4 regions of the Rheinheimera tilapiae genome follow, and region 1 is predicted to be linked to each of the others. Evidence: predicted binding sites of a transcription regulator. Region 1 holds the regulator's gene; each other region holds the start of a gene.
The links. Region 1 encodes sigma-54, which starts transcription at its own class of promoters, with help from an activator protein. Its sites were predicted from a motif close to TGGCANGNTNCNTGCTT; they were not measured.
Positions count from the first base shown of each region.

Region 2: ACFFJP_RS03955 (pilin) is a predicted target of sigma-54. The motif match lies at 4,343-4,359, and genes of this name have one in related genera.
Region 3: ACFFJP_RS14440 (PEP-CTERM sorting domain-containing protein) is a predicted target of sigma-54. The motif match lies at 3,275-3,291, and genes of this name have one in related genera.
Region 4: fliE (flagellar hook-basal body complex protein FliE) is a predicted target of sigma-54. The motif match lies at 2,355-2,371, and genes of this name have one in related genera.

Region 1 is NZ_JBHLXP010000003.1:573,602-579,635, reverse strand. Features, by position in the region: gene ACFFJP_RS13500 (Na+/H+ antiporter subunit E) at 1-410, shown strand, start outside; gene ACFFJP_RS13495 (K+/H+ antiporter subunit F) at 398-667, shown strand; gene ACFFJP_RS13490 (Na+/H+ antiporter subunit G) at 676-1,011, shown strand; gene ACFFJP_RS13485 (HPr family phosphocarrier protein) at 1,062-1,337, opposite strand; gene rapZ (RNase adapter RapZ) at 1,327-2,184, opposite strand; gene ptsN (PTS IIA-like nitrogen regulatory protein PtsN) at 2,181-2,636, opposite strand; gene hpf (ribosome hibernation promoting factor) at 2,663-2,950, opposite strand; gene ACFFJP_RS13465 (RNA polymerase factor sigma-54) at 2,980-4,458, opposite strand; gene lptB (LPS export ABC transporter ATP-binding protein) at 4,508-5,233, opposite strand; gene lptA (lipopolysaccharide transport periplasmic protein LptA) at 5,235-5,723, opposite strand; gene lptC (LPS export ABC transporter periplasmic protein LptC) at 5,710-6,034, opposite strand, start outside.
Region 2 is NZ_JBHLXP010000001.1:954,247-960,280, forward strand. Features, by position in the region: gene ACFFJP_RS03940 (prepilin peptidase) at 1-586, opposite strand, end outside; gene ACFFJP_RS03945 (type II secretion system F family protein) at 586-1,812, opposite strand; gene pilB (type IV-A pilus assembly ATPase PilB) at 1,854-3,548, opposite strand; gene ACFFJP_RS03955 (pilin) at 3,731-4,141, opposite strand; gene nadC (carboxylating nicotinate-nucleotide diphosphorylase) at 4,560-5,399, opposite strand; gene ACFFJP_RS03965 (retropepsin-like aspartic protease family protein) at 5,466-6,011, opposite strand.
Region 3 is NZ_JBHLXP010000003.1:805,724-811,757, forward strand. Features, by position in the region: gene ACFFJP_RS14430 (M6 family metalloprotease domain-containing protein) at 1-1,870, shown strand, start outside; gene ACFFJP_RS14435 (DUF3718 domain-containing protein) at 2,104-2,448, shown strand; gene ACFFJP_RS14440 (PEP-CTERM sorting domain-containing protein) at 2,645-3,232, opposite strand; gene ACFFJP_RS14445 (DEAD/DEAH box helicase) at 3,421-6,034, opposite strand, start outside.
Region 4 is NZ_JBHLXP010000005.1:337,935-343,968, reverse strand. Features, by position in the region: gene ACFFJP_RS17880 (sensor histidine kinase) at 1-807, shown strand, start outside; gene ACFFJP_RS17875 (sigma-54-dependent transcriptional regulator) at 794-2,143, shown strand; gene fliE (flagellar hook-basal body complex protein FliE) at 2,410-2,745, shown strand; gene fliF (flagellar basal-body MS-ring/collar protein FliF) at 2,760-4,466, shown strand; gene fliG (flagellar motor switch protein FliG) at 4,459-5,496, shown strand; gene fliH (flagellar assembly protein FliH) at 5,536-6,034, shown strand, end outside.

The DNA.
Region 1 (6,034 bases):
GAGTGTTGTTGGCGCTGCTGATCCCATGGCTTAGTCGTGGTTTTCGTGAACCACAGCCGGCAGTGCGCCGGTATGGCTTATTGGCGCGGTATTTGTTGATGGTGTTATGGGACATCGTCATCGCCAATATGCAGGTGATTAAAGTTGTACTTGGACCTAACAGGTCACTGCGGCCAGGTTTTGTGCTGCTGCCATTAGATTTGACTGAGCCATTGCCGCTAACGATTTTGGCTGGCACGATTTGCCTGACCCCTGGCACAGTCAGCGCTGAATTACTTCCGCGAAGTGCTGATAAACCACAGTTTCTGTTATTACACGTGTTAGATCTGCAAGATGAAGCACGCTTGATCGCGGAGCTGAAACAGCGTTATGAAATGCCGCTGAAGGAGATTTTTGCATGTTCAGTCTGATCCTGATTGCTGTGATGAGTGTGATCGTGTTTGCACTATTGTTAAATGGGCTGTCACTATTGCGTGGACCGGATTTAGCAGACCGTTTACTGGCGCTGGATACCATGTATATCAACAGTATCGCGCTGTTGTTGGTGTATGGGATTTATGTCTCGACCCAGCTGTATTTCGAAGCCGCGCTGCTGATTGCGATGCTGGGCTTTGTCAGTACAGTTGCTGTCTGCAAGTTTATGCTACGCGGCGATATTATCGAATAGGGGGCTAGATGAGCATACTGGAGTGGGTGATTGGTGGCTTGTTGCTATTGGGCGCATTATTTGTGTTGCTGGGGTCGGTGGCGCTGCTGAAGTTACCGGATTTTTATACCCGGCTACATGGCCCGACTAAAGCCACTACTTTAGGGCTTGGCAGCCTTGTGCTTGCGTCATTGCTGTATTTTAATCTGCATGAGCAAACGCTGAGTCTGCAACAACTGTTAATTGCATTGTTTTTGTTTATTTCGGCACCAGTGACCGCGCACATGCTGATTAAAGTGGCGTTGCACCATCGACTAAAAGCCTGTGACAACACGCAGGGACAGGATCAAATACCAAAAGACTGAGAAACCGCAGGACTGGAACCGCGAGGCTAAAGCGCGGCTGGCTGCGAGTTTTAGTTTTCGTCGAAACCTGCGCGGATCAGTGTAGTCACTGCGACCAGTGCATCTTCAGCCTGCTCACCGCTGGTCACCACATCAACATTTTTGCCCTTGCTGCTGGCCAGCATTAACAACGCCAGCACACTGCTGGCATCGGCGCTGCGGCCGTCTTGTTGCAGTTCAATTTTGGCATCAAATTGCATACATAGCTGCGCCAGCTTGGTGGCGGCACGGGCATGCAAACCCAGTTGATTGACGATGGTGACAGTATCTTTAAAGCTATTTGCCATGGTGACGGACTAACTCCCGGTGGCGGATTTGCACGTCTTCGCGTAAAGCCCGGAAGCTTTCTGCCAAAGACTCAACAATATAAACCGAACGATGTTGTCCGCCGGTACAACCGATGGCGATCGTCAGGTAACTGCGGTTATTGCGTTCGAGGTGTGGCAACCAGGTGCTGATAAAGCTGTTAATTTGCCAGGTATATTTCGCGACCACCGGCTGCGCTTCCAGATAATCTTTCACTGGTTGGTCAAGACCAGTCAGGATCTTCAATTCAGGTTCCCAATGTGGATTGGGTAGGAAGCGGGCGTCAAAGACAAAGTCTGCGTCTTTCGGAATGCCGTATTTAAAGCCAAAAGATTCAAATAACATCACCAAGCGACCGGTTTTCTGCCCGAGGATCCGCTCGCGTAACTGCTCGGTCAGCTGATGTACGTTTAGTTCTGTGGTGTCGATATACAGATCGGCGCGACTGGATATTGGGTCCAGTAACTGTTGCTCGCGCTGAATGGCTTCGTCCAGTGACATCGCCTGATGCGACAGCGGGTGTAGCCGGCGGGTCTCACTAAAACGTTTGATGAGGCTGGTATGGTCGGCATCGAGGTACAGGATGGTCAGTTCAACTTTACGCGGTAGATACGACAGGATCTCGGTGAGTTCCTCCGGTTCCTGCGGTAAGTTGCGCACATCGATACTGACGGCGACACGTTCATATTGTCCCATCACCGCATTGGCGAGGGTGGGCAACAAATTGACCGGAATATTGTCAACGCAGTAGTAGCCTAAATCTTCCATCACCCGTAACGCGACGGATTTACCTGAACCTGACCTGCCGCTAACCACCAGTAATTTCATTTGGCGCTGCCTGTGTCAGCATGGCTGAGCAGCAACTGATACAGTGCCTGATCCGTGCCAGCATGACGGATTTTTCGCGTCAGATCCTTTTGACTGAGCAGTCGGGCGATGCCGGCTAACGTCGTCAAATGCGTCTGGCACTGATTTTCCGGAATGAGGATGGCGCAGAATATATCCACGGCCTGATTGTCAATTGCATCGAATTGAATGGCATCCTGACTGACAACAAACACCAGCACAGGGGTTGTCACGCCTTTCAGTTTGCCATGAGGAATGGCGATGCCGCCGCCAATACCGGTTGAGCCCAGCTTTTCCCGCGCCATCAGCGCTTCGAATACTGTGGACTCGGACAATTCCGGCATATGCTGGTGTGCAAGCTCCGCGACGTATTCAAGGATGCGTTTTTTACTATTAAAAAGGACCGCACTTTTTGTGCAGTCCTCCGATAACATTGAGCTTAGGTTCATAAATCCAGAGTTCAGTGACGAGAAATCTTCTCTTTGTGTTTGATGACCTGACGATCCAGTTTATCGATCAACAGGTCAATCGCGGCGTACATGTTATCATCTTCACACTGCGCAAACACCTCTCCGCCGTTTAAATGCAGTTTGGCTTCGGCGATTTGTTTTAACTTTTCGACATTGAGCACAACATGCACATTGTTGATATGTTCAAAATGCTTTTCAAGCTTGGCAAATTTGCTGTCTACATATTCTCTCAGTGCTGCAGTAATTTCTACATGACGACCAGTTAGATTAATTTGCATAGACATTTCCTTCTTAGGTGAGCACTTACTTAGAGCAAGCTCTTACGTTGATTAGACGGCGGAATATAAAGAGATTCCCGATACTTGGCGATGGTGCGCCGCGCGACGTTTATCCCCTGTTCCGACAGGATCTCGGCCATTCTGCTATCACTGAGCGGTTTGGCCGGATTTTCCGCCGCCACCAATTTCTTAATAAAGGCCCGGATTGCGGTTGACGAACATTCGCCACCGCTCTCTGTACTGACATGACTGGAAAAGAAGAACTTAAGTTCAAAAATTCCGCGCGGGGTATGCATATATTTCTGGGTAGTGACCCGGGAAATCGTTGATTCGTGCATGCCGACCATCTCTGCCACATCATTCAGCACCATCGGCTTCATGGCTTCTTCGCCATGTTCAAAAAACGCCTGTTGTTGCTGAACAATACAGTTGGCCACTTTTAATAACGTTTCGTTGCGACTCTCCAGACTCTTCAGGAACCATTTGGCTTCCTGCAGATGCGAGCGGATAAACTGGCTGTCTGATGAATTGCGTACTTGTCGCGACATCGCCGCGTATTGTTCGTTAATTCTGATTTTCGGGAAGGCGTCGGGATTCAGTTCGACCATCCAGCGGCCTTTGACCTTCTTCACCGACACGTCCGGCACCGTATACTGCTGTTCCTGCCGGATCACATCCGCGCCAGGGCGGGGATTCAGGCTGTGGATGAGTCGCATCACTTCACGCAGATCATCCTCTTTCAGTTTAGACACGCGCATCAGAGAACGGAAATCACGATTCGCTAAATATTCGCTGTGATGCTTAATTATTTCGCAGGTTTCTTTCAGGAAAGGCGTATGCGGGTCAAATTGGCGCAACTGAATCAGTAGACATTCCTGGATTGTGCGGGCACCCACACCAACCGGGTCAAAAAGCTGGATCCGTTTCAGCACGGCTTCCACTTCGTCCGCTTCGATATCATCAAGGCCCAGCGATTCGAGCACGTCTTCACAGCTGATGGTCAGCAGGCCGTTTTCGTCGATGGCTTCGATAATAATTTCGGCAATGGCGCGGTCTGTTTCACTAAACGGTGTCAGCTGCATTTGCCAGCGCAGATAATCTTGTAGGGTTTCGGTGGTCTCGCCCTGGAACACAGTATCTTCGTCTGGTGAACCTGTGCCAGAGACCGGGGCTGCACTGACCAGGTCGTCCCAGTTACTGTCGAGTGGCAAATCTTCTTTGATGTTCTGTTCGGTCATTGACTCGCTGCTATCCGGCACTTCCGGTTCAGCATATTCATCAGCGCTGTTGTGTTCAGGCGCAGGGTCAGTATTTTGCAATTCATTGCCGCTGGGGGCTTCGGAAAAACTAAATTCATCTTCGGCTTCGAGCAGCGGGTTGGCGTCCAGTGCTTCCTGGATTTCCTGTTGCAATTCAATGGTCGACAGCTGAAGCAGCTTGATAGCTTGCTGCAGCTGAGGCGTCATTGTTAATTGCTGTCCAAGCCGAAGTTGTAAAGATGGCTTCATGTACTTCTTGTCACTCCTGACGACCAGCTGGGGACTGGTTTTTTGCTAACTATAGCCTGAATTGATCACCGAGGTATACATCTCTGACTTGCTGGTTGGCTAATACCTCAGCCGGTGTACCAGAGGCGATCAGCTCCCCATGACTGACGATATAGGCGATCTCACAAACATCAAGGGTCTCGCGGACATTATGGTCGGTAATTAATACGCCGATGCCACGATTACGCAGGTGCTGAATGATTTTTTTGATGTCGAGCACTGAGATTGGATCCACACCGGCAAAAGGTTCATCCAGCAGAATAAAGGCTGGATTGGCAGCCAAAGCGCGGGCGATTTCTACCCGACGCCGTTCACCACCGGACAGACTCATGCCCAGACTGTTACGGATATGGGTGATATTAAACTCATCCAGCAGTTCGTCAGCAGTTTGTTCACGCTGGTCTTCGCTCAGATCTTTACGGATCTGTAAAATAGCCATCAGGTTATCAAACACCGTTAACTTGCGGAAAATCGAGCTTTCCTGCGGTAAATAACCGATCCCCTGACGGGCGCGGGCGTGGATCGGGTCAAAAGTGATGTCATTACCGCCCAAAGTGATTTGACCTTTGTCAGACGGCACCAGGCCAACAATCATATAAAATGTGGTGGTCTTGCCGGCGCCATTTGGACCTAATAATCCAACAATCTGGCCGGCACCGACTTCCAGACTGACGTCTTTGACTACCTGGCGGCCTTTGTAACTCTTCGCCAGGTGCGCAGCAACAAGCTTTTTCACCCTATTTTCCTTCAGAGGTAAAGATAGTTGTGACCCGCTCTTTGCCTTTTTCACCTTCGGCACTGAGTTGTTGTTTCAGCAGGTCATATTCAATTTTGGCGCTACGTACCAGGCTGCCACTTTGGGTAATTTCCGCTTTACCGGTCAGTGTCAGCACCCGGGTTGCCATCGCATAACGAATTTCCTCGGCACTGGCCTGGATCGGTTTGTCACCATCCAGCACCTGTGAGTACACCGCAGGTTGCCCGACAGCGATGAAGACTTCTTTACCTTCACCGGCGGAGCGATCGACTGTCAGCTTTTCAGCTTTAATCAATAAGGTGCCTTGCTTGACGATGACATTGCCAGAGTAGACCAGCATTTGCTGTTTCAGGCTGGCTTCGTTGCGGTCGGCGTTGACTTCAATAGGTTCGCTGAAATCGGTTGTTTTTGTCGCGGCTGTCATACTGATTAACAGCAGGCACAAACAACCCAGCTTATTGATTTTCATGTTGATATACCGTCCCCTGATGCTTGAACAGGCGCAATTTTTGCGCGGCTAAATCGGCTTGCAAACCCTGACCATGGATTTGAAAACTCTGGCCCAGTACCAGTACCGGATGGTCGGTTTGCAGCATTTGCGTATCGAGCAGCATTTCCAGCTGTTCTGTCTGAATTTGTTTGAACATTTCGTCAGAATGCAGGTTATCCACCTGAACATTTTGCTCCAGGATCACTTTGTTATCCTGATAAAACACACCCTGAGCACTGCTAATTTGCCAGCGTGGTTGTCGATCTTCATACAGCGTGTAAGCCGGTTGT
Region 2 (6,034 bases), on a different contig from region 1:
AGGCTGCGCCAATGATGGCTTGTTGCGGGGCGATGCCGATCCCGAGCGCGGATGCGGCTAATACCAACCACAGCAGTGGTAAGGTGATTTGGTCTGGTAACAACATTTTGTCAATGTCGATAAAAGTCAGCGCTATCAGACACCAGGTCACGACCAGCATCAGCGCACCAAGGCCTGTCGCGCCTGTTTGCCAGATCACGACCGTCGATAACAGCGCCGTCAACAATTCAACTGCCGGATAACGGGCGCTGATTGGTGCTTTGCAGTAACGGCATTTGCCAGCCAATGTTAACCAGCTGACCAGCGGAATATTGTCCAGCGCCGACAGCTGTGTATTGCAATGCGGACAGCGCGAACGGGGCGTTGCCAGATTAAACGTCGGTGCAGCCGCGTGACTGTCCGTCGGGTGAAAGTACTCCTGATACTCCTGCTGCCAGCTTTGCTCCATCATTTTTGGCAGTCGGTAAATGACGACGTTCAGGAAACTGCCGACACACAGGCTGAACAAGAACACAGTGCTGAACAGCCAGAGCGGATGTTGCTGCAGAAAAGCGAGGATAAGTTGTAACTGTTCGGAAAATGGCATTATTTGATCACCGCACCCATTTGGAAAATTGGCAGATACATCGCAATGATCAGACCGCCGATTAATACACCAAGCACCGCCATAATCAGCGGCTCCAGCAGGGCGGTTAAACCGTCCACTGCATCGTCGACTTCCTGTTCATAAATATTGGCCACCCGCGCCAGCATGTCATCGAGTGAGCCGGATTCTTCGCCGATAGAGACCATCTGAATCACCATTTCCGGAAACCGGTTGGTGGTTTTCATAGAACTGAACATCTGGCCACCGGCCGACACATCGGCGCGCACTTCCATAATCGCATTACGGTAAATTTCGTTGCCCGCCGCACCGGCTGCAGACTCTAACGCTTCGATCAGCGGCACACCAGCAGCAAAGGTCGTCGATAACGTACGGGCATAACGCGCGACCGCTGCCTTATTCAGGATATCGCCAACCACTGGTGCTTTGAGGATCAAGGCATCCGCGCCGGTCCGGAACGACAGACTGGTGTTATACATTTTGCCAACCACTTTAAACGCAATCACCAGAGCAACAAGCACCACCCACCAATAGGCCTGCATCAGTTCTGACAGTTTGACGACAAACAAGGTAAATGCCGGCAGTTCAGCGCCAAAACCAGCAAAAATTTCTGCAAATTGTGGCACTACAAAGATCAACAGGATGGACGTGACGATCAGCGCAACAATGACGACCGCGATGGGGTAAAACATCGCTTTTTTGATTTTTGATTTCAGCGCTTCGGCTTTTTCTTTGTAAATGGCGATCCGATCAAAAATCCGGTCCAAAGCACCAGACTGCTCGCCGGATTTGACCAGGTCACAATACAGCTCATCAAAATATTTGGGTTGTTCGCGCAGTACCTCTGACAGCGGCAAACCGCTTTGTACTTTCAGCGATATCTTCTGCATCAGCACACGCAGGTTTTTTTTCTCAGAGCCTGTGGCAATCAAGTCAATCGACTGCACTAAGGGGACACCTGCTTGCAACATCGTGGCGATTTGCCGGGTGACAATGGCGATATCCACCGGCACAATTTTCGGATCGCCACCAAACAGTGACTTGGCCTGTTTACGCACCAGAGATGGCGTGATGCCTTGCTGGCGTAACAACGCTTTGGCTTCCATGATGGAGCTGGCTTTAATCTCGCCCTGCGTTTTTTTGCCACGCCGGTTGATGCCTTTCCAGTCGTAGTTGTCCAACTCTTTAATTTTTGGAGCGGCCGCCATATTAATTCCTTGTGCTGAGCCTGTTGCCGTCTACATGCTTGTCAGGCGTTGGTCACCCGGTTAATTTCCGCCAGGCTAGTCAGGCCTGCCGCTGCTTTTGCCAGACCGGACTGGCGTAAATTATTGATACCTTCCCGCTGGGCCTGTTTGGCGATTTCTAACGAGTTTTCACCAGCCATTATTTTTTCAGCAATAACGGCAGAAATTGGCATGACCTCGTAAATACCAACCCGGCCTTTATAACCGCCAGTGCAATACTCACAGCCAACCGGTTTAAATAACTTCATTGTCGGTAACTGCTCGGCAGTGAAACCCTGGCGCATTAATTCGGCTTCCGGCAACAGCTCTGGCGCTTTACAGTGATTGCATAACCGCCGCGCCAGCCGCTGCGCGATGATTAAAGACACCGAACTGGCGACGTTGTATGCCGGTACACCCATATTTAACAAACGGGTCAGCGTTTCCGGGGCGGAATTCGTGTGCAGGGTGCTTAACACTAAGTGACCGGTTTGGGCCGCTTTAATGGCGATTTCCGCAGTTTCGAGGTCACGGATCTCACCGACCATGATCACGTCCGGGTCTTGCCGTAAAAATGCTTTGAGCGCGATAGGGAAGGTCAGGCCGGCTTTGTTGTTCATCTGCACCTGATTGATGCCAGCGAGGTTAATCTCGACCGGGTCTTCAGCGGTGGAGATATTGGTCTCTTCGGTATTCAGAATATTCAGACCGGTATACAGCGATACCGTTTTGCCGCTACCGGTGGGGCCTGTGACCAGAATCATGCCCTGCGGTTGTTCCAGCGCGCTCAGATACAATTGTTTTTGTGATTCTTCATAACCGAGAATATCGATACCGAGCATCGCACTGTCGGAATCGAGGATCCGCATAACAATTTTTTCGCCCCACAATGTGGGTAAACTGCTGACGCGAAAGTCGATGGATTTTTTCTGCGACAGTTTGAGTTTGATCCGACCATCCTGCGGTACACGTTTTTCTGCGATATCAAGTCGCGACATTACTTTGAGCCGTGCGGACAGTCGGCCAGCCAGCGCCACCGGCGGCGACGCGACTTCATGTAAGATGCCGTCAATGCGAAAGCGGATGCGGTAACTTTTTTCGTATGGTTCAAAGTGCAAATCCGACGCACCTTTGCGGACGGCGTCGTGCAGCATTTTGTTGATAAAAGTGATGATTGGCTGATCTTCTGCTTCACTGCCGGGTTTTTCATCGAGGTCGTCACTATCACCAACCCCCAGCGCCGATAGATCCCAATCCGAACCGGCGAAGCTGTCAGCATTTTTGCTGTCAAACACCCGGTCAACCAGTTTGAGCAGTTTGTCGTATTCAACCACAATCAGTTCGGCGTGCAGACCGGTGCTGAATTCGAAATCTTCCACCGGTTGCATATCCGTCGGGTCAACTACACCGAGAAACAAAGTCCGGCCGCGTTTACCGAGCGGCAGTACCTGATGTTTTCGGATCAGCTTTTCGTTGCGTTCCTGTTCTGGCACAAATTCCAGATCATAAAAATCCAGATCGATCAGGCTATGCATGGTAAAGGCCGCGACATTTTCTGCCAGCGATTTGGCAGTAATGAGTTTCTCAGCGATAAGAAGTTCAGCAACGTTCTGATATTGATGGGATTTTTCGACGATTAAACGTTGGGCCAACCCAGTATCCACTAAACCTGCCTGGCTCAGTCGACGCAGCAGAATGGATTGTGGGTTTAGTGCCATAAAAACGGTCCTGCAAAACAGCAAAAAATCAGTATATCTCTGATTATGCCAACAAAAGTAACTGATTCAAGTTTAATTATGGCGATTGGCCAGATAGGGTTCATATTTTTGCGTGTTCTGTAGAGACTATGTAAACAGCAATAAAAAAAGCCGCATAAAGCGGCTTTTTTTGGGTTTAACTATTAACAGTAACCTTTACCTTGGCAAGTACCGCTAACTGCCCATGTAGTCTGGCCGGAAGCAAATGTTGGGGTGAGAATATAAGTTTCGCCATTCAGACCGTTCGTTGTCTTCGCTGTAGCTGTAATCACCCCGTTTGTTGTAGCTACGGTTTGTACATTGCCATACGCAGTCAGAGCAGAGATCTGATAACCAGGGCCTGTGGCGCCATCTGTACACCCAGTTACACCGGCTTTATCCAAAGCACACAGTTCGACAGCAGTCTTCAGCGCAGCGGTGGAATTTACAATTTCTGAGAACTTAGATTTGGCGGTGTAGGTCTGGTACGCAGGCAGAGCAACCGCTGCCAGAATACCGATGATTGCAACAACGATCATTAATTCGATTAAGGTGAAACCTTGATTACGTTTCATAGTACATCTCCGTTTGTGAGTAATTAACCCGGGGGGCTGTTTTCTATTCTGGACAAATTTAAATGTTACGCAAGAAAAAAATTCGATTTTGTAATTATTTATTTTTTCTCAGTGTAACGTTATGAAATTAAATACTATTTCAAGTGTTTACCTGATTTGGGTATCAGTGTTTTTGTCAGGTTGGTTTAAGTTTTGAATAAAATGCAATATTTAGGCCAATCAAAATTACCCATTGAAATATAAAGAAAATAAGTTTTTGTTAATAAAGTGAGATAATTCTGTGCTAAGGCATTCTCAGCGCTGGGCACTTGACAGCTGCTGCTTTTTTGGTTCAAGCGGCTAAAAAAAAGCCAGCATTCGCTGGCTATTGACTTCGGGTTGGCGGCAAAAGGTTTGCCGCAGAGCCGACACCGGCCTCTCAACGCACCCGTAGGCGCATTGACAGGTCAATCGCCTGCACATTTTTGGTCAAAGCACCGCTGGAAATATAGTCGACATTAGTACTGGCCAGCGCTTTTAGTGATTCAGCCGTCACATTGCCGGAGACTTCGAGTTTGGCTTTGCCCTGATTCAGCACCACCGCCTGCATAATGTCGGCAGTATGGAAGTTATCCAGCATGATGATATCCGCACCGGCCGCCAATGCCTGTTCCAGTTCGGTTAAGTCTTCAACTTCGACTTCGACCGTTTTGCCGGGAAAGTTTTGCCGGGCAGTTTGCACCGCGTTGGCGATAGAGCCGGCAGCTGCGATGTGGTTCTCTTTAATCAGGAAGGCATCGTATAGACCGATGCGATGGTTTTTGCCGCCGCCACAACTTACCGCGTATTTCTGTGCCAGTCGCATGCCGGGTAAAGTTTTACGGGTGTCCAGTAAGCGGGTTTTGCTGCCGTTTAATAACGCAACATAACGCGCGGTGGTTGTCGCTGTGCCGCTTAAGGTTTGCAGGAAATTCAGCGCTGTACGTTCGCCGGTCAGTAAAATGCGCGCTGGCCCGCTGATTTCGCAAAGCACAGTATTTGCTGTCACTTTGTCGCCATCCTGCACAAACCATTGGATCACCGCTAGGTCGGACAACTGAGCGAACACTTCATCAACCCAAGCAGTGCCACACACCACGCAGTCTTCCCGTGTGACGACAGTTGCAGTGGCTTGTTGTTCTGGCGGGATTAACGAGGCGGTAATGTCGCCTTGCTGGATCGGTAAATAACCTAAATCTTCAGCCAGGGCGTGACTGACGCCCCGACGTATTTCTTGCATCAGGCGTTCCTGATGGCTTAATTCGGTCACAGTGCTTTGCATAACGTTCTTATCGTTGAGTCCAGTTTATCGTTGGATCAGGCGCAGCTGTTGCTGCTGTTTAGTAAATTCTAAATGGTTTAATGCGCTCATTCCTAGCAAAATCTCTGCGCCTGCCAGATTGGGAACAATACTGGCATCCAGATCTCTGAGCACAATGTCACCGAGTCGAAGCTCAGCAATACGGCTGCGATGCACAGTCACCACGCCATTGGCAGTTGCACTTTGATAAGGCGTCCCTTTGACCATGCCAGTGCGCGTGGCAACTTGTTCAGATACCGCCACTGCAGTGGCGCCGGTATCCAGCAGAAATTCAACAGGCTGGTTATTCAGTAACAAAGTTCCGACATAATGCCCCTGCCGGTTGGCATCGAGCACGACCACCCGTTCGCCAGTGGCACCGAGTTCTTGCTGCAATTGTTGGTTCGGGTTACGTTGTTGCTCCAGCACATCAGCAAAAAACAGATACACCAGCGCCAGGACCAACAGCCATGCGATCCAGGCAAAGCTACGGCCAAAGCGGGCGGTACTGTCAGGTGGTTGTTGCGATGGAGACGGATCTGAAGCTTGCATTCAATTGCCATGACGCAGAGAAT
Region 3 (6,034 bases), 230 kb from region 1:
AGCCGCGATCCCTTATGCCAACCAGCCCTTTCAGTTCCGCCAGCCCGGTGGAAACACATTAACTATCTATTTGTCCGGCAACAGTTTTTTCGCCGAACAACGGTTGGCCGACGGCCGGCTGGTGATCTATGACACAAAGTTAAAAGGTTATGCTTATGGCCGCGTCAGTGCCGACGGTACAACCATTGAATCGACCGGACAGCTGGCGTTAGCGCCGGCCAAAGCCAAAGCCGATCAGCCGCAGGCTACAGCAGAAACATCGATGGTTCAGGCAGAACCGGGTTTATCCCCGGCCGCCAGAGCTGCCTTAGTGAAACAAGCGCAGCAACAGCTATTCGGTCAACAGCAGCAAGAGCACACAGCACACTTGCATGACGAACCAGCTGACGATGCCGCGGCGTTGGCGACGGATATTAGTACCAGCGCCTTACCGGCTACCGTCAAAGGCCTGACCGTCATTATTCAGTTCCCGGACCAAGCGGGGACTATCAGCAAAACTCAAGTCGAGAGTTTCCTCAATGACCTCAACTACAGCGGTTTTGGCAATGCGCAGTCGGTGCGCGGTTATTTTCGCACTGTGTCCGCCGGCAAGCTGGATTATCAGAACAGCGTGACGCGCTATTACACCGCGAAGAAGAACAAGGCTTATTACACCGACAACAGCCTGTCTGCATCCGTTCGGTCGATGGAGTTGATCTCGGAAGCATTAAACTGGCTGGATAAAACCGAAGGCTTTGATTTTTCCACACTGACCACCAACAGCAGCAAACAAATTCTGGGGCTGAATTTCTTTTATGCCGGTGAAGCCGACAGCGCCTGGTCAAAAGGTTTATGGCCACATATGGGCGGTCTGTCGCCAAAATTCTGTGCTGACGGCGTCTGTACGTCGCGTTATCAGATCACCAACATGGGCACCAATATGGCCATCGGTACTTTTGTCCATGAAAGTGGCCATTTGTTATTTGGCTGGCCCGACTTGTATGACTATGACGGCAGCTCTGAAGGCTCAGTCGCCGCTTTTTGCCTGATGGGCTATGGCGCTATTGGCGCGCAGAACAAATTTAAACCGACCCCGCCAGTCGGCGTCTTGCGCCACCTGGCGGGCTGGGACAGCGTGGTTGAACTGAACCCGAAACTAAATAGCCAGGCGCCGTCTGGTTTACTGAGCCATACCTCAGAAAGCCATCAGCTGTATCGCTGGAGTAATCCGGCCAATACCGCAGAAGCGTTTTATCTGGAAGCCATTCACCAAAGCGGCCAGCAACAATACCAACCAGACCAGGGCCTGGTGGTCTGGCACGTCGATCCGAGCGGTGACAACTCTAATGAATGGAAGCCTTACATCCAGATGGAGCACGCTGACGGCAAACGCGACCCGGAAAATAAACGCAATCGCAGTGATGCCACCGACTTATACGACGGTAATAGCACTGCTGAATTTAACCGCAATTTTCCCAATGCGCTGACCAGCAAAGGCACCAACAGCCTGTGGTGGAATGGCTCCGATTCAGGGTTTGCCCTGGCACAAATCAGCACACCGGCACCGACCATCAGCTTTCAATTGGTCGCAGCGGCCAGCGGAGAAACCTACAGCGGCAATTTGGCCAGCGGTGCCCAGGCGATAGTGCCAAACAACAGTTATTTTCAGTACGGTGGTGGCACCCTCCGGCTGACGTTAACCGGGCCGGCGACCGCGAATTTTGATTTATACCTGCAGCGCTGGAATGGCTCCAGTTGGGTTAACGTGGCGCAGTCCACTTCAGGCACGGCAAAAGAATCATTAAGTTATGCCGCCAACAGCGCCTATTACCGTGTGCTGATCAAAGCCGTCAGTGGCAGCGGCAGTTACACCCTAAAACTGGAGAAATAACCACGACGCCACGATCGCTATATCTAGCCGTTGCGATCGTGGCCATTTTTGCGCCAAACAGCTGCCTTTTATCCCGGTAAAACAGGCGCTGGTCACTTCATCACCTGCGCACAGCCTGCCGTCCCTTTTGCTCAGACAACCCGTCCGATCCACCCGACAATACCGCCATCACCGCGCTTGTACTGACGACGCGGCCAGCACCTGAGCAAGCCAATAACCCCGAGGGATACGCAATGAACACCATGACTTTATTACGCAGTGCCGCATTAACCATCACAGTTGCCACCAGTCTTACAATGCCCGCCACCGCCAGCAAAGGCGATCTGTCTTATATCGACCAAGCCGTGTTGAGTGTCTGCGTGGAAGCCGCCCAGGACGACGCCTTTGGTCTGGTAAAAACCTTAAAAGCCTATCGCATCAGCAAAGACAACGCGGTGAAAAAAGTGGTGTGCAACAGTCAGCCGCTGGTCGACTTCGCCCGCACTGAACAGGCACATAAAGTGGTGAAACTGTTAACGCCGGTCGAGAACCGGATCAATGGCAATGTAACAATTAAAGATGTGGATGCACCGCTTTGAAAGCGGTTGGCCAGCTAAATCACCCGCAAGGTATTTGCCCTGCGGGTTTCCCTTTTAATCACGATGATCGGTCTTAATTGTCAGGGACTCAGTTTGCAACAACCGCTAGGGCGTGTTGCACGGGTAACACACCAAAGAAAAAGCCGGACAAGGATCCGGCTTTAGCAGTACAAAACGCGTTGCAGCGCGTTCGTGTTTAATTCTGGCGACTACGGCGCAACATAAGACCCGCAAAACCTAAACCCATCAGCGCCAGAGCGCCAGGGGCAGAAACGGCTTTTGTTTCTTCATTAAAAGTGAAATCGTCCATAGCCCAGTGGCTTTGATTCGTTTCTTTATTGAAAATGTGCAATTGATCAATATCGTTCCAGTTTAAACCGATCCACAGTGGATTTTTTGTATCCAGCGCAAATTTTTGGCTGCTATATAACAGATTGCCGTTTTTATAACCTGAAAACCAAATTGATTGATTCTCCCACGCAGATGTCCAATAAGCACCGTTGAACTTAAAAGTACCTGGGCCAGCTAAGCTAATAACATTACCGCTTTTGGCATACCAATTTAATACAGTCATTGAGCCAGACACCGTACCCAAATCATAACCGGAGCCTGGGTGATAATTTTTATGAATTGCATAAATCCCTTGACCACCACTAGTCCAGTTAAAACCGGCATACCCATTACCAACCGGAGCAAGGCTCGAAAGATCTTCGAAATCAACTACTGTCGCTTGAGCATTAAGGGCTACAGCGGCCAGCAGACTTACAATCAGCTTGATTTTCATATCATTTCCTTTAATTAGACAAACGGATGCTTTGATGTGTCATAGCAATTGACGTGCCATAAAGGCAAAATTGTAATTCATTGATTTACAAATAAATAATATGATGAAACAAATAATTTTACACAAATAGTAAAAATAACTGACACATTGTGCAAAATAAAGTCCGATTCTTGAAGCCTCCGACAATCTCAACCATCGCCGAACAGCGCCAGTAAATCCATCGCGCTGCCTTGCCATGGCTGACCTTGAGTGCCGGCGAACAGCTGATCAGCAAGGCCACGTTTGTATTGCTGCATCTGCTGCACTTTTTCTTCGACGGTGTGGCGGGCGATCAGCTTATAAACAAACACCGCCTTGTCCTGGCCGATGCGGTGCGCACGGTCGGTCGCCTGATTTTCCGCTGCCGGATTCCACCATGGGTCATAGTGAATTACAGTATCTGCCGCGGTTAAATTCAATCCGGTGCCGCCGGCTTTGAGGCTGATCAGGAAAATCGGATTGTCGCCGTGTTGGAAATCGTCGATTTGTTGTTGGCGGTTTTTGGTCTGGCCGGTCAGTTTGCTGTACGGGATGCCGAGATACTGCAGTTCCTGCTCGATTAAGCCCAGCATACTGGCGAACTGACTGAACAACAGAATTTTACGGCCTTCTTCAATCATCTCGGGGACGTTGTCCCTGAGCCATTCCAGTTTGGCGTTATGTTTAACCGACTGCGCCTGTTCAATCGGCACCAGACGCGCATCGCAACAGGCCTGGCGTAACTTCAGCAATGCATCGAGGAATTCGATTTGACTGGCCGCCACGCCTTTTTTCAGGAACAACTCCCGTACTTTGGTTTCCATCACCAGCCGGATACTTTCGTACAAATTGCGCTGGTCATGCTCCAGTTCCAGCAACTGGATAATCTCGGTTTTTTCCGGTAGCTCGGTCGCGACCTGATTTTTGGTGCGGCGCAGCATAAAAGGCGCAATGCGTTGTTTCAAGGCGTTGGAACGTTCCATATCGCCTTGTTTTTCAATAGGTTTACGGAACACTTGCTGGAAATAGGTTTCAGTACCTAAAAGGCCCGGCAACACAAAATCAAACAAGGATTTCAGCTCACCCAGATGATTTTCCAGCGGCGTGCCGCTAAGGGCGAGGCGGAATCCGGCTTTGAGTAACCGCACTGCCTGCGCGGCCTGACTACCGGAGTTTTTAATATGCTGTGCTTCATCCAGCACCACCAGGCTAAAACGCAGATGCTGGTAGACCTTGATATCACGCACGATCAGCGGATAGGTGGTGACCAGCAAATCATAATCACCAAGCTGTTCAAACAAATGCTGACGCTTGCTGCCATAGATTTGCAGCACCCGCAGTTCCGGCGTGAACCGTGCCGCTTCCTGCTGCCAGTTGCCAAGTAAACTGGTCGGACAGACAATCAGCACCGGCTCGTTCAGCCGGCCGGCTTCCCGTTCACTTTGGATAAAACTTAACGTCTGCAGGGTTTTGCCGAGTCCCATGTCGTCGGCCAAAATACCGCCAAGGCCATAGGTACGCAGAAAACTGAGCCAGTTCAGGCCTTGTTGCTGATAAGGCCGCAAAGTCGCTTGCAGGCGCGTCGGCACCGGTACTTCAGCGATGCCATCAAATTGCTGCAACTGTGAACTTAAGTTCGCCACCCGGCTGGCATTGAGGTATTTCACTTCGGCCGCGCCCGGGGGCGGTAAAATTGCCGCTTTGTAGTCGGGTAATTCCAATTCCAGCGGATCTTTTTGCAGGTTCAGCAGCTCGACAATGGTATCAATAAGCGGCTGGATTAAACTCACCGGCAACGCCAGCTGGCCTTGCGGTAACTTCAGCCAGATTTCCTGCTGCGCAGTCGGCAGACCATATTGCCGTAACCACTGCGTGATCAAGGGCAACAGCGGCACTTGCACGCCATCCACTTCCACTTCAATAGCAACGCCAAAACCGCCTTTGGCTTTGTCCTGCACCTTCAGATAAGGCCGGTCGCTCAAAATCGCCTGATTAAAATTGCTGTCCTGCTCGACGCGCCAGCCAGCGTCACGCAATTCCGGCAAGGCTTGCAGCAGTTGCTGCCATAACAATGGATTGTCCGGGCCTTCGCCGGTGCCAAAACTGGCTTTGTCTTTGGCCGGATCCAGCTGTACCAGCCCGAGTTCAGTCAGTTGCTCCAGTGCCTGCACTTCGATATGACGCTGACGTTTAATAAAGAGGCGTTCATTATTGTGCTGAATTTCAGTCTGATGCGCGGTTAAATCCAGCGGCAGCCGATGGCCACCATAATCAAAACTGAGCAGCGCTCTGTCCTGACCGGCATCGGTCTGGCCCAGCTTTAACACCGGCACTGCATCTGCTTCGAGCCGGCTTAAGCCGACTCCACGTGGGATGGGCAGGCTGACATTGGCAAACAACTGCTGCAGCCGCACCAGACTATCCGCCGCGGCATTGGCCGGTACCGGCGGCATCCGCGATAACAGCTTTAGCTCACGGCCACTCAGTTCAGTATCCAGTAACCCCAGCTGGTAATTGCTGGTGTCGAGATAACAAGGCGGCTGGGTATATATCACTTCCAAATCAGCGTCGTCGCCTAAATCCCACACCAGGGTGTAGCCATCCTTACCCGCTAGCCAGTGCAATTGCAGCGGGCGTGGTTCACTCCAGCGCAGCGGATGCCGTGCTTCGCCAAAATAACAGCGGCCGGTCGCCATGATCTGCTGCAGCAACGCATAACCCCAGTCGTCTTCCAGTAGCGCCTGATCTTTTAAATTCTGCGCGCGGAATAAATTCAGCAGCCGA
Region 4 (6,034 bases), on a different contig from region 1:
CCTTTAACTGGTCAACTCATCGTGTTGACTGACCTGACCGAAACCCGTCAGTTGCAAAGCCGGTTATCACATCTGCAGCGCCTGTCTTCGCTCGGTAAGATGATGGCGTCATTGGCGCATCAGATCCGCACGCCGCTGTCCGGTGCTTTGTTGTATGCCCGCAATCTGGCCAATCAAAAATTAAGTCCGGCAGCGCGCGAGCAATTTACGCAAAAACTGCTGAACCGGCTGACCGATTTAGAACAGCAGGTGAATGATCTACTGCTATTTGCCCGCGCTGGGCGTGAACAGCAGGCGGTACCTTTGTCGATGCAGCAACTGCTCAGCGAGGTCTTTGCCGCCGTTGAACCGCTAGTCCTGCAACAGCAGGGGACTGTGGTCGTCGAACTACCTGATCCCGATGTCACTGTGCTTGGCAACCATAGCGCATTGGCTGGCGCCCTCAGCAATCTGGTGCATAACGCGCTGGAACATGCCGGACCTGGAGCCCGCATTCAGTTGTCTGCCATTGCCAGCAAAGATCAGCGCAAAGTGGTGCTGGCCGTTGAAGATGAAGGCCCTGGCGTGCCAGAGCACCTGCAGCAGCAAATTTTCGAACCATTTTTTACTACCCGCAGCAACGGCACTGGTCTTGGCCTTGCCGTAGTGCAGGCGGTAGCGAATTCACACAACGGTATTGCCCGTTGTCTGAACGGTCGCAACGGTGGCGCCCGTTTTGAATTGACCCTGCCAGTTTGTCTGGCAGATCCAGGCACTGTGTTTCGCAGTGCGTTACCAATCGAGGAGCCTTGCAATGCAGAAGCCTAAAATTCTGGTTGTAGAAGATGACGCCGGTTTGCAGGAAGCTCTGGCCGATACGCTAACGCTGGCCCAATATGATGTGGTGCTGGCAGCGAATGCCGAACAGGCATTACAGCAATTAAAACAGCATAAAATCCGCTTGGTTGTCAGTGATGTACAGATGGGGGCTATCTCCGGTCTGGAATTGCTCAAATCGGTCAAACTGAATTATCCACAGCTGCCGGTATTGATGATGACAGCCTACGCCACAGTGAACGACGCGGTGACCGCGATCCGCTTAGGTGCGGTGGATTATCTGGCTAAGCCTTTTTCGCCGGAAGTACTGATCAATATGGTTGGCCGCTATGTCAGTCCGGAAGAAGTATTACCGTTTGAGCCGATTGTTGCTGCACCTTGCAGCCAGCAGCTGGTCAAACTGGCGGCAAAAGTCGCCCGGGCCGACGCCAATGTGATGGTGCTTGGTCCCAGTGGTTCAGGCAAAGAAGTGCTGGCACGGTACATCCATCTGCAGTCGGCGCGTCACGACGGGCCATTTGTGGCGATTAACTGCGCGGCAATTCCAGAAAATATGCTGGAATCGACGTTGTTTGGTTACGAAAAAGGCGCGTTCACCGGCGCCATTTCAGCTTGTCCGGGTAAATTCGAGCAGGCACAACAGGGCACCATTTTGCTTGATGAGATCAGCGAAATGGACCTGAACCTGCAAGCAAAATTATTGCGGGTGCTGCAGGAGCGCGAAGTTGAAAGGCTGGGTAGCCGTAAAACTATTAAGCTGGATGTTCGGGTGATTGCCACCAGCAACCGCGACCTGCGTCAGGCTGTGGCACAAGGTCAATTTCGCGAAGACCTGTTCTACCGGCTCAATGTGTTTCCACTGACCTGGCCGGCCCTGTGGGAGCGTCCAGAGGATATTCTGCCGTTGACAGCCCATCTGATGGAGCGGCATTGCCAACAGCAGGGGATTGCGACGCCAGAGTTATCAGCCGGTGCCAAACGCAAGTTGTTAACGCATGAATGGCCGGGTAATGTGCGTGAACTGGATAACGTGATCCAACGGGCGTTGATTGTGCACAACGACAATCTGATCAGCGACGAAGATATTATGCTGGAAAACAGCCCGCTGAGTCTGAACCGGCCAGAGCCTGTTGCAGTCAGTATCGATCCTGAACTCAGCGTGTTTAAATCCGGCGTCTATGAGCAGGAGCACCGGATCATTCTGGAAACCATGCGGGCCTGTGCCAATCGCCGCAAAGAAGTGGCGGAAAAACTGGGCATCAGTGCCAGAACCCTGCGTTACAAACTGGCCAGGATGCGAGAGTCAGGTATTGCATTGCCTTTCTGACGGGCTTTATTGACCAGGATCGCTGATGAATCAGCCGGCCACTGCACTGCTGTGGCCGGCTGTTGCTTACCCGCTTCACCAACTGAACAGCCGCTTCGCAAGCATCCCTCAGACCTGCCATCGCGCCCGCATATCACGAAATCTTATTCGGTGTCGTTTTTTTGACTCTTTCGATTTCCATCTAAGTTGATGAATATAAACAATAATATCTTGGCACAACTTGTGCTTAATCAGCCTATATCAATAGCTTCACAGGCGAGATCATCATGGATATTAAAGGCGCAGGGCTTTACCAGGAAATGCAGGCTTTTGCCCGGCAGGCCCGCAGTCTGTCCGGTGACGTGCAAACTGGGCCGGCTCAGGTTGAAAATACCAGCCAGAGTGACTTCTCTCAGCTATTCAAACAGGCTCTGAACACTGTGAATGGTCTGCAGAAGAACAGCAGTGAATTGGCGACAGCTGTTGAACTGGGCGATCCAAAAGTGTCATTGGCTCAGGCGATGATTGCCGGACAAAAAGCCTCCATTGCGTTTGAAGCTACGGTACAGGTCCGCAACAAACTAGTGGAAGCCTATAAAGAAGTCATGGCGATGCCGGTGTGATGGGAGCAATCTAAATGGCTGAATCAACAGAATTAACCTTAAGCAGTAGTGACTTTAACCAGCCGGTTGACTCGGGCACCCCTGTCGAACAGAAATCTGGTTTTATTGGTTCTATGGGCGGTATGGACATAGTCCGGCAGATCGCCTTGATCATTGCATTAACGATCTGTATCGCGATTGCGATCCTGATCATTATGTGGGCACGCGAACCGGATATGCGTCCGCTGGGCACTTTTGAAACCAGCGAACTCATCACCCACCTCGATCATCTTGATGCGCAAAAAATCGAATACAAACTGGAAGGCAACACCATTCTGGTTCGCGGCGATAAATACCAGGATGTCAAACTGGGACTCAACCGGGCCGGACTGGAAAAAGACGCCAACAGCGGCGACGAAATTCTGATGCAGGACAGTGGTTTTGGTGTTAGTCAACGTCTGGAAATGGAGCGGCTCAAACACAGCCGTGAACAACAGCTGGCCCGCACCATTGAAGAGTTTCAGAGCATTGCCCGTGCGCGGGTGTTATTGGCTATTCCAAAAGAAAACATTTTTGCCCGGGTGGAAAAGCAACCATCGGCCACGGTGATGATCACCGCTAAAGGTGGCAAGGCGATTAAGGACAGCGAAGTCGACGCCATTGTTGATCTGGTCGCTTCGGCGGTACAGGGGTTGGAGCCGTCCAAAGTTACAGTGACAGACCAAAATGGCCGCTTGTTAAACAGTGGATCACAGGATGCTGCATCCGCGCGTTCACGCCGGGAATACGAAATTGAGCTAAAACGTGAAGATGAATATCGTCAGAAAATTGACTCCATCCTGATCCCTGTGCTCGGCATGGACAATTATACGGCGCAGGTCGATCTGCAAATGGATTTCACTGCCACTGAACAGACGCAGAAACGTTACAACCCAGATTTACCTGCCGTACGCAGTGAAATGACTTCAGAAGAAAACAGTGTGGGCGGCGGCGCGATGGGGATCCCCGGGGCGTTATCGAATCAACCGCCACTGGATTCGAATATTCCGGAAAAAGCCAACGACGGCGAAGCACCGGTCGTGCCTGGTCGTAACAGCAAAGAAGTCACGCGCAATTATGAACTGGACACGACCATCAGCCACAGCACGCAACAAAGTGGTGTGATCCGCCGCATCAGCGTGTCCGTTGCGGTCGATTATAAAATGGGTGCAGCCGCGGCCGATGCACCAGCCAAACCAGAGCCACGCAGTCAGGCCGAAATGCAGAATATTCGGCGGTTATTGCAGGGCGGTGTTGGCTTTGATGTGCAACGTGGCGACACCATCGAAGTTGTGTCGGTACCTTTTACCCGCGAAGAGATAGTCGCCGCGGCTGAATTGCCAATATACGAGCAAGAATGGTTTATGCGTCTGGCAAGACTGGTTGCCGCGGTACTCGTGATTATCGTGCTGATCATCTTTATCGTCCGGCCAATGCTGAAGAAACTGATCTACCCTGAAGATACTTCTGAAAGCTATGACGAAATGTCGCTGTCACGCGGTGTTGATCTGGGCGATGATACCATCGACCTGTTAAGTAAAGAATTCGATGCGAAATCTGTTGGTTTCGCTGCAGATGGCACCTTAATGCTGCCAGATCTGCATGGTGACGAAGATCTGTTAAAAGCGGTGCGGGCGCTGGTTGCCAATGAGCCTGAACTTTCCTCTCTGGTCGTGAAAAACTGGTTGGCTGAAGATGAGTAATGTAGAAACAACGCAAAAACCGGCTTTTGATGTTGGTAAGCTCGATGGCGTAGAAAAAGCCGCCATCCTGCTGCTGAGCTTGTCGGAAGAAGATGCGGCGCAGATCCTGAAACATCTGGAACCAAAGCAGGTTCAGAAAGTCGGTATGGCGATGGCGTCGATTGAGGATCTGAACCAGGCCAAAATTTCGGCGGTGCACCGGCTGTTTATCGAACAGATCCAGAACTTCAGCACCATCGGCTTCCAGAGCGAGGATTTCATCCGCCGCGCCTTAACAGCGGCTCTGGGTGAAGAAAAAGCCTCGAATCTGATTGATCAAATCATTCTGGGCGGTGGCGCCAAAGGTCTGGATTCACTGAAATGGATGGATTCGAAGCAGGTGGCCAACATCATCCGTAACGAACACCCGCAGATCCAGACGATTGTATTGTCCTACCTTGAACCGGAACAATCGGCTGAGATCCTGTCGCAGTTCCCGGAAAAAGTGCGCCTCGACTTAACAATGCGGATTGCCAACCTGGAAGAAGTTCAGCCAGCGGCATTGCAGGAATTAAACGAGATTATGGAGAAACAGTTTGCCGGTCAGGCCGGTGCTCAGGCGGCGAAGATGGGCGGTCTCAAAGCAGCGGCCGACATCATGAACTACCTGGATACCAACGTCGAAGGTCAGCTGATGGATTCTATCCGCGAACACGACGAAGAAATGGCACAACAAATTCAGGATCTGATGTTTGTGTTCGAGAACTTACTCGAAGTCGACGACCGCGCGATTCAGGCCATCCTGCGCGAAGTGCAGCAGGATGTATTGATGAAGGCGCTCAAAGGGGCCGACGACAATCTGAAAGAGAAGATCCTGAAAAATATGTCAAAACGGGCGGCAGAAATGCTGGCCGACGACCTCGAAGCAATGGGGCCGGTGCGGGTCAGCGAAGTCGAAACAGCGCAGAAAGAAATTCTGTCCACTGCACGGCGTCTGGCCGATGCTGGCGAGATTATGCTGGGCGGCGGCGGCGGCGAAGACTTCCTGTAATTGATGCCCGACCAAGCGGTGCGGCTTTTGGAGTAGCAAATGAGCCTGAACGATTTTATTAAGCACCGGCCTTTTGAGCCGGATGCGGAAGTGCTGGAGCTGCTACGCAATTGGCCTGCGCCGGATTTTCAGGCTGGACCTCAGAAAAAAACCAGTAAAACAAATGCGTTATATAAAACGCCACCTCAGCCAGGAACCCGGTTGCTGGCCCGGTCAGTGGAAGAGGAAGAAATCAAACCGCTGACTGCCGATGATATTGAACAAATCCGTCAGGCTGCATTTGACGAAGGCCTCGGGCAGGGCAAGGAAGAAGGCTTCAGTCAGGGGTACGCCGAAGGGCGGGAGCAAGGTTATCAGGATGGTTTGCAACAAGGGCAGGCTGAGGGACGCAAAATCGGCTTGGCTGAGGGAGAAGGCCTGATCCGCGAGCAGCTGGCACAGTTGCAGCTGCTCATAGAACAACTGCAGCAACCTTTGCTGCAAATCGATCAACGTGTTGAACACACATTGTTGAATTTGACCATTGCCATGGCTCAGG